Regions from separate parts of the Alkaliphilus sp. B6464 genome, predicted to be linked through region 1. Evidence: riboswitches for the same ligand, from Rfam matches in the RefSeq annotation. Region 1 holds a riboswitch; each other region holds the start of a gene.
The links. Region 1 has a riboswitch for thiamine pyrophosphate ahead of thiD (bifunctional hydroxymethylpyrimidine kinase/phosphomethylpyrimidine kinase). Riboswitches for the same ligand answer to the same signal wherever they lie in the genome.

Region 1 (3,287 bases):
ATAGTTATTCCTAATAAGAAAATAATATCGACTAACATCTTAGACTCATTATATTTCCATAGTCAATAGTTAATTTAAGCTGATTATTCTGAAAATCAGCCCTAAAAAAGTATCATTTTACTAGAGAATTTATGATATAATTATTTTGATAATATTTTAAGCATTAGAATAATATGAGGAGTGTGGTAAATTTTGGACCCTGATAGTATGTGGCAAATTATAGTTTTATTGGGACTTTTGTTTTGTTCTGCTTTTTTCTCTACATCGGAAACAGCGCTTATGTCATTAAGTAAAATTCGTGTAAGGTATATGGTAGAAGAGAAAGTAAAAGGGGGAGATTTAGTAGAACGACTAGTAAAAGATCCTAATAAACTTTTAGGTACAATTCTTGTAGGCAATAATATTGTAAATATTGGTGCGTCTGCATTAGCTACCTCATTAGCCTTAGATTTTTTTGGTAGTAAAGGTGTATTTATATCAACAGGGATTATGACATTATTAGTATTAATATTTGGTGAAATAACACCTAAATCCCTTGCTGCACAATTTCCAGAAAAAGTTTCATTAAAGGTTAGTAAGCCTCTTTCTTTCATCGTTACTTTGTTAAATCCAATTGTTATTGTTCTGATGTATTTAACAAATGGAATCCTGAATATACTAGGTATTAAAACTGATAATGCACAACCTATTATAACCGAGGAAGAACTGCGTACAATTGTTGCAGTTAGTGAGGAAGAAGGAGTTTTAGAAACGGAAGAAACACAAATGATACATAATGTTTTTGAATTTGGAGATCTTCAAATTAAAGATGTAATGATTCAAAGAACAGATATTGTTGCGATAGATATTGATCTTCCATTCCAACAGGTTATAGATAAGGTTAAGGATGAGCAGTTTTCTAGATACCCTATCTATAAAGAAGGTATAGACAATATTATTGGAGTTTTAAATGTTAGAGATTTAATTTTCCTTGATAATAAAAAGGATAATTTTAATATAGAGGAGTATGTAAGAAAGCCTTATTATACATTTGAATTTAAAAAAATTAGCGATACTTTTACAGAAATGAAGAAAAACAGAACCCATATGGCCATCGTGCTAGATGAATATGGAGGTACCGCTGGAATTATTACTATAGAAGATTTAATCGAAGAAATTGTCGGAGATATCGAAGATGAATACGATGAATTTGAAAGTGAAGTCCAATTTGTTAAAGATGGTGAATATATTATAATTGGCAGTACCAAGATTAATACAGTCAACGAAATTTTAGATACAAACTTCGAATCTGAAGATTTTGATTCCATTGGTGGCCTAGTCATAGAATCTCTAGGAAGATTACCTAAATTAGGTGAAAAAGTAGAATATGATAATATTACACTTATAGTAGAGAGTATCGAAAGAAATCGAATAAAAACAGTAAAGGTTTATATATAAAATAAAAATCGATTGGGTTATGTAAAGTAGTCTGTGCCCTTGTGAAAAAATAAATGAGAAAAACACTCTATTTTTATTTGAAAATAGGTGTGGAAAATTGAATATGGTTTATCGCTTGCGGGGGGACTACTTGTAGTTGAGAAGGTTAAAACCTGACCCTTTGAACCTGTTGGTTAAGACCAACGTAGGGAAGCAAATCAATTACATACTATGTTATTTATTGGGTGCTTTCCGTGATACGGATTGCACCCATTTTTTTGTCTAACTATGAGGATAATCTGATTTCTGTTAGCACAGGATGATGGTAATTATATATCCAATATTAAAGGAGGATTTCTAATGAAAAAAGTATTGAGTATCGCAGGATCGGATTGCAGTGGAGGTGCCGGAATTCAGGCTGATTTAAAAACATTTTCTGCCCATGGCGTTTTTGGCATGAGCGTCATCGTGTCCATAGTGGCCGAAAACACAAGTCGTGTCATCGACATACAGGATGTTACACCAGATATGATTCAGAAGCAGATTGACGCTGTTTTTGAGGATATTGAGGTTGATGCTGTAAAGATAGGTATGCTATCCACACCGCACTGTATGAAGGCAGTTGCAGAAAAGCTCCGTCAGTATAAGGCGAGAAACATTGTAATTGACCCTGTAATGTATGCAAAAAACGGATGTCCGCTGATGAACCCAAATGCCGTTGATACGCTGATAAAGGTTGTTATTCCATGTGCAGACGTACTTACACCAAACATTCCAGAAGCAGAAAAGATTTCAGGTATGACTATCAGCTCTATGGAAGACATGGAAGCTGCCGCAAAGCGGATCTACGAAATGGGTTGCCGAAATGTTATTGTCAAGGGCGGTCACGCTATTGGTAATGCCATTGATGTTCTGTATGACGGCAAACAATTTTATCACTATGAAACATACCGTATCAACACTAAAAACACACATGGAACCGGCTGTACATTTTCGTCTGCTATCACATCTAACCTAGCCCTTGGACTACCTATACCACAAGCGGTGGAACAAGCAAAGCAATATGTAACCACCGCCATTAAACATGCTCTTTCTATTGGAAAAGGAAATGGGCCAACTCATCATTTTTATGACCTGTATCGAAATGGTTTACAAAAAAGCGATGTGCTTTAATGCATGATGTATCAACGTCATCCGCTGCTGTTTTATTATATGACAAAAAGGAAGCAACTAAATTCTTGTTGCCTCCTTTTTCCATACCCTCTACTTTAATGATTACTAAAAACGGAACTACTATATATTTTGCTCTCCTAATATTTCATAGTAAGATTTATTCCTTTGCCAGATTAGCCACTAGCTCTCTAAATTTTTCTTCAAATAGAATATCATTTTCCCTTGTTCGCTTTGGTATTTTTGTATATTTTTTATGTTTTCTTCTCATCTCTTGGCCAAGATGTCTTTGCATTAATAATTCATCTATATTATCATCAGTATAGCACCATCCATTTTGATTAATTGCTATAGCTCTTTTGGCAATAGCCATTGCAGCTACACCATAATCTTGAGTAACCACAATATCTCCCTCTTTTGTGTGATTGATCAAAGTAATATCTACTACATCTTTGCCTTGATCCACTGTTATAATTTCTGCATAATCATCATATAGATCATGACAAATATTTTTTATCATAATTAACTTTATATTGTATTCCTTTGCCACATTTAGAATTATGTCCTTAACAGGACATCCATCAGCATCAACTAATATTTTCATATGTCCTCCTTCTTTTTTGTATAATATTTTCTATAATGCTAATAACTTTCTATATACATTTTATGTTTCCCTGCTTATTTTTTTTAAAATCTATATA
Region 2 (3,287 bases), 770 kb from region 1:
CCCACTATTACTTATCTATATCAATATAACAAAACTTTTTTCAAAGATTATTAATGTTGATTTTGTTGACACATTACAGAAATTATGGCTTATCCACAGTTTTAGAAAGTACATAATTTCCTATGTGGTATAAATAAAGCCAGCTCCTAATAAAAAGGGCTGGCTTTATTTATATATTTTATCCTAAGGAAACTAAAAACTTTTCTACACTTAATTTTAGCGATCTTTAGCAAGAGCTAGGCTGTTCTTTGAAACATTAGATTGTTTGGTAATCATAGAGCCAATTATACATATAGCAGCTGAAGTAATAACTGGCAGCGCAAATGCTATTAATAACTTGTTAGCCACAAAGAATGGCACTCCTGAAACTATTCCTAGCACAGCTGCTACTAATGCGACCTTTTCTGCAAATACTCTAATACAAAGTAAATGTGGCAGATAATATTTTCGATCCTATACTGCCACTAGCAGTTAGAAAATCGTCCATGGTCTCTATTTTTCCTCTACTATATAGAACACCTATAATAGTAAAGGCAACAACCGTTAATGCTAATAAAGCCATTATGTTGAAATATGAAATCATTAATCTATACCTCCTGCATTTGTATTTATCCTATAGCATAGGGTTCTAAGACCCATTGGAATTAAACCTTTATTTATTTTCGTGAAAAATCATTATATAATTTTACGGCTGCTTCTCTAATATCCTGTTTACCTAATATGGCAGAAACTATAGCAACTCCATCTATACCTGTGTCGCTTACGGATTTTATATTACTTTCATTAATACCACCTATCCCAACCACTGGAATATTTATATTTTCTTTAATATTTTTAAGCTGGTCTAATGTTACAATACGAGTATCCGTTTTAGTATCTGTAGGAAATAATGCCCCTACCCCTATATAGTCAGCCCCATCTTCTATAGCCTTTAGGGCCTCTTCTAATGTTGCAGTGGAGACTCCCACAATTTTATCTTTTCCTAGAATATCTCTTACAACATTTGCTGGCATATCATCCTGTCCCACATGAACACCATCAGCATCTACTGCTAGAGCAATATCTAGTCTATCATTAATTATTAGAGGAATATTATATTTATATGTAAGCTCTTTAACCTTAACTGCAAGGCTATAAAACTCTGAAGAAGTAGCACTTTTTTCTCTAAGCTGGATAAGAGTTACACCACCTAAAATAGCTTCTTCTAAGCTCCTTATAAAGTCCCTTCCACCTAAAACATCTCTATCGGATACTAAATAAAGTTCGTAATTAATATTTCTATTGGATTTCATTAATCTTTCCCCTTTCTTTAATATCTTCTGGCTTAAGTTTGCTTATTGCATCCATTAAGTAAACCTTAACGCTTCCTAATCCTTCCTGTTCTTTTAATCGTTTATGTGCTTTCTCTCCTGCAATACCCATTATCATAATTCCTGCAATTGTCCCATATAGGCTTTCTTCTCCTGTACCACAACAAACACCTATTAAAGATGAGCTCATGCATCCTGTGCCTGTTATGCTAGATAATATTTCATGACCATTATTGATATAATAGACCTTTTCTCCATCAGAAATAATATCTACGGCTCCTGTTATCGCAACAATACATCCCAGCCTTTTTGAAAGCTCTATAGCTATTTCTTTTCCTCCATCTAATGGATTATCTATAGAATCTACTCCTCTAGTTAAGGCTTCTATCCCATAAATATTTTTAATTTCCGACATATTACCTCTAAGTACAGATAATTTTACTTCCCTTAAAATTCTTTCTACTGTTTTATTCCTCAAAGTTGTTGCACCCACTCCTACAGGGTCTAATATTACTGGAATATTTAATGTATTTGCTTTTTTACCTGCTAATATAAAGGATTCTATAGTTCTTTCATTTAATGTGCCTATATTCAATACCAGTGCAGATGCGATGGATACCATCTCCTCAACTTCCTTTGGGTCATCTGCCATTACAGGACTTCCTCCTAAAGCTAGCACAATATTTGCACAATCGTTAACTGTAACATAATTTGTAATGTGATGTACAAGTGGTTTATTCTTTTTTACATTTTCAAGAATTCCATAAATATGTTCATATAACTTCATAATTAACCCCCTACACTTTAAAAGTAATTTATCTTAAACAATAAAAAAAGCACAAACCCAACTATAGGATTTGTGCTTAATTACGCATATAATAAAATGCCTAATACAAATACACTTTCCTACGCTGGTATTATCCAGATCAGGTTCTTAGGGATCAAAGACATTATAGGGTCTTTCTCTCAGCTGGCCTTTCCAGCTCTCCCAGTGTTTAATTCTAATTTAGTTTTATTTTATACCAACATAATAACACATAGTATTTTTATAATCAATAAGAACAAATAAGTGACAAAAGCTATAGCTTTAAAATTATATAACAAATCCTCCGTTAACACCGATAACCTGTCCTGTTATAAAGTCAGCTTTATCCGATGCTAGATAAAGAACACTTTGAGCAACTTCTTCTGGCTTACCAAATCTTAATAGAGGTGTACATTCAACTAAACATTCCTTTTCTTTTTCATCAAGAAAGCTATTCATATCCGTCTCAATAATACCAGGTGCAACACAATTTACTTGAATATTCGAAGGACCTAATTCCTTGGCTAAAGCTTTTGTAAAACCAATTATCCCTGCTTTTGCTGTAGAATAGTGGACCTCACAGGAAGCACCTACCATACCCCATATAGAAGATATATTTATGATCTTACCTTGTTTTCTACTAATCATATGTGGAAGGGCACATTGAGAACAATTAAACATCCCTTTAATATGTACATTCATCATATTATCCCATTCATGCTCTGTAATATCTGTAAATAACTTTTGCTCAGAAATACCAGCGTTATTTACTATTACATCTATAGCCCCAAATCTTTTTATACCTTCATTAATCATAGCTTCAGCTTCGTCTCTTTTTGTAATATCCGCTCTGTGTGCTAAAGCGTTATACCCTTCCTTTAAAAGACTCGACTGTAAATCAAGAGCTTCTTTTTCAGACTTTAAATAGTTTATTATTACATTATAATTATTTTGCGCAAATAGCTTTGTTATTGCTGATCCAATTCCCTTTGAACCTCCAGTTATAAGTACAGTTTTCTTCACTAGTTTCATCTTCTTTCTTATGCAATTAAAAAATTTATACTTTCCTAGACTATAAAAAAGCTCCATTATGGCTTTATATCTTTAATTTTACCATAAGGGAGCCTATTATTTATATTTTTTTACTCTAGTAGCATTAATCTCTCTAATTC
Region 3 (3,287 bases), 1.2 Mb from region 1:
TACTCCTTCTTCAGTATTTTCAGCCTGTTCTGTAGCCCCTTCAGCTATTTGTTCTATTGTTCTTGCTACTTCCTCTGAGGAAGCAGACGACTGTTCAGATGTGTTTGCTAAAATTTGTGACGAGATAGAGACCTGATCTGCAGAATCTCCAACAGTACCTATAAAATCCCTTAACTTCTCTACAATTGATTGTAGAGACTGTGCTAAAGTACCTACTTCATCATTCCTTGCTAAAAGCTTATCAGGTACATTTTTTGAAGCATCTAAATTGGCAATTTGATTTGCATAATTTGCACTTTCAACTATAGGCCTACTTATTGAACCTGATATAATATAAAATACAACTAAAGTTATCGCAATAACAATAGATGTCAATATAATAATAGTATTTAAAATGCTATCGCTTGCCTGTCTTATTTGATCCACTGGTATCTTAATAGCCAAACTCCAACCTGGAGTAGCACCAATAGGAGAAAATATCAAAAAGTTTCTTTGACCATCTGCATCTTTATATATTTGACTACCCGTCTCACCAGCTGCCATTCTTTGTGCTATTTCTTCCAGCCCCTCATACCCATTTTCGGAACCAGTATTAAGATTTAATTTTAATCTTGTTTCATCATCAGGATGAGCCAAAACTAAACCAGCACCATCTACAATCATACCAAATCCATTATTTCCTATACCAATATCATTAGCGATTTCTGATAGTTTATCAATTTTTATTACCCCAGCAAAGGCACCAATTAATTCTCCACCTTCATTCTTAACAGGATGTACAATTGTTACTATTGGCTCCTTTGTTACTTCAGATATCATAGGATTAGATATGTACATTTCTTTCTTTTCATCTACAATAGCCTTAAAGTCTTCTCTATTTCTTATGTTGCCTGAACCACCGGTTGTTGTATGAAAATTTCCATCTAAGTCTGCAAACCACATTAATAGAAAATCCTCTCTTAATTGGGTGCCTCTATACTCTAAATATGGTTTTATTTCTTCCCAATTACCAGACCTAATAATTTTTTCTGATGATATTGCTTTAACTTCATGGCTATTTCCTTGCATCCATTGAGATATTTCCCCATCTCTAGCATCAGCTACTTGAACTATCATTCCTTCCGTTAGAGGTATAATAGTATCTCTAACTTGCGTGTGAACAAAAAACCCCATTATTACTAATAAAGTAGTAATTGACAATCCAAAAAACATTATTATTTGCTTACGTATAGATTTCACAGTTTTTTCCTCCCATTAAGAAATTAATACCAACATATAAATATGTTACCATTTTATCATATATTGTAGAATTATGTAATATTTATATATATAGGTCTAAAGTACTACTTTTACAAAATTATCCTGCCTCTAAATAAATATCTAAGACTTATTTCTGAAATTGTGTTATAATAAAAGAAAAAATATTTATCGCTGGGGGTGCCATGTGCTGAGAGGAGTATTCCGACCCTTAGAACCTGTAGGTTAAAACCTGCGTAGGAAAGCGGATTCTATGTACATTAACGTGAAAAGGCTTTCTTTTCACGTTTTTTTATATCCACACAGTGATAGATACAAAAGAAAGGATGTATTATTATGTTTGAAAAATTACTACAACTCAAGCCTATAACCATCATCATTTTAGCTTCCTTAGTATTAATTTCTGTAGCCTTTGCTTTTAGAAGAAAAAAAGAGTCTCAAAAATCTAATTATACTCAGGTAATAGTATATGGCAGTTTATGTATAGCTCTATCTTTTGTTCTTTCCTATATACGTCTATATCGTTTCTCACAAGGTGGTAGTATAACACCAGCTAGCATGTTACCTATGTTTATATTTGCTATTATGTTTGGTCCTACTGCGGGTATATTGGCTGGATTTGCCTTTGGTATGATTAAACTAATTCAAGACCCGTATATTATTCATTGGGCACAATTTTTTCTAGACTATCCTTTAGCCTATGGAGCCTTAGGACTAGCTGGATTATATCGTAAAAACATTGCCATATCTTGTCTTATTGGAGGTTTTGGTAAGTTTTTTATGAGCTTCCTATCCGGTGTTATCTTCTTCGGTTCCTATGCACCAGAAGGAATGAATCCATTGCTTTACTCACTTATTGTAAACGGATTAGTTATTGGAACAGATACATTAATTTGTGCTATTATTAGCCTTATTCCACAAATACAAAATGCTATTAAGCAAGTGCAAAAAATTTCTGCTTAAAAACATATATAAATATATTATAAAATTTAATAAGAATAATCATAGATGCCACTTTTTTAATTAAAGAAAGTGGCATCTACTCTAAAACTAAAAATTAGCTAAATAATTATTTCTTTTATATTTTATGAATAAAATTGTTATAAAACTAAAATAATGGTTATATATATAACTGAGGTTATAGCGATTAAACTTAGATACATAACATATAAGGAAGGATGATTTTAATGAAAACATTAGGTCAATTTTTACAAAGCGGAGATTGGAAAGGCGAAAAACATGTTCCAGTAATACATGCTCCTGAAAAAGTAAAGGCAGGAGAAACTTTTGAATTAAAGGTATCTGTAGGTGATGCAATAGGTCATCCAAATACATTGGAACACTATATATCTTGGTTTAAAGTATATTTCCATGCAGAAGGTGCAAAATTCCCAGTGGAGCTTGCTAACTTCACATTTACAGCTCATGGAGAGGGAGAAAACTTTACAGAACCTGTAGGATGCACTAGTGTAAAATTAAATAAATCTGGTACTATTTATGCTCAAAGCTACTGCAATATCCACGGTCTATGGGAAAGCAGCCAAGAAATCGTAGTAGAATAGCTTCTTCTTGCAATATAATATAATAAAAAGTCTAGGGGTAACTTTATACTAGCCCCTAGATTTTTTGCTATAGTATAGGTGAAAAAACTCTAGCTATAGACTCTTTAACCTTGTGTATAAATGGTCTTTTTTCATATTCGTCTAATAGAACTTCCTTACTAACTCTTAAGTCCTCTATAAAATCTCTAGCTATTTTATAATTTACTTCCTTATCATAAATAAAAGCATTTACTTCAAAATTCAGATTGAAGCTTCGTATATCTAAATTTGCTGTACCTATAGAAGTAAAGTTATTGTCTACAATAAATACCTTCCCATGAACAAAACCTTTACCATATTGATAAATTTTTACCCCCGCCTCTAGCAACTCAATAAAATGGGACTTAGATGCCCAGAATACAGTTTTGTGATCTGGTTTAATCGGAAGAAGTAATCTAACATCTACTCCTCTTAATGCAGCTGTTTTTA

Region 2: it holds a riboswitch for thiamine pyrophosphate, as region 1 does, so the genes downstream of both, thiM (hydroxyethylthiazole kinase) here and thiD (bifunctional hydroxymethylpyrimidine kinase/phosphomethylpyrimidine kinase) in region 1, are expected to answer to the same signal.
Region 3: it holds a riboswitch for thiamine pyrophosphate, as region 1 does, so the genes downstream of both, thiT (energy-coupled thiamine transporter ThiT) here and thiD (bifunctional hydroxymethylpyrimidine kinase/phosphomethylpyrimidine kinase) in region 1, are expected to answer to the same signal.

The regions. Positions count from the first base shown of each region.
Region 1 covers NZ_CP058557.1:160,450-163,736, forward strand. Annotated here, with positions in the region: gene HYG84_RS00770 (HlyC/CorC family transporter) at 193-1,437, shown strand; TPP riboswitch at 1,547-1,646, shown strand; gene thiD (bifunctional hydroxymethylpyrimidine kinase/phosphomethylpyrimidine kinase) at 1,777-2,589, shown strand; gene HYG84_RS00780 (YaiI/YqxD family protein) at 2,747-3,190, opposite strand.
Region 2 covers NZ_CP058557.1:930,947-934,233, forward strand. Annotated here, with positions in the region: gene HYG84_RS04495 (hypothetical protein) at 217-381, opposite strand; gene HYG84_RS04500 (hypothetical protein) at 416-583, opposite strand; gene thiE (thiamine phosphate synthase) at 657-1,292, opposite strand; gene thiM (hydroxyethylthiazole kinase) at 1,279-2,097, opposite strand; TPP riboswitch at 2,197-2,310, opposite strand; gene ymfI (elongation factor P 5-aminopentanone reductase) at 2,404-3,147, opposite strand; gene HYG84_RS04520 (phosphoribosylaminoimidazolesuccinocarboxamide synthase) at 3,258-3,287, opposite strand, start outside.
Region 3 covers NZ_CP058557.1:1,400,425-1,403,711, reverse strand. Annotated here, with positions in the region: gene HYG84_RS06775 (methyl-accepting chemotaxis protein) at 1-1,239, opposite strand, end outside; TPP riboswitch at 1,424-1,517, shown strand; gene thiT (energy-coupled thiamine transporter ThiT) at 1,594-2,220, shown strand; gene HYG84_RS06765 (class II SORL domain-containing protein) at 2,445-2,819, shown strand; gene cls (cardiolipin synthase) at 2,887-3,287, opposite strand, start outside.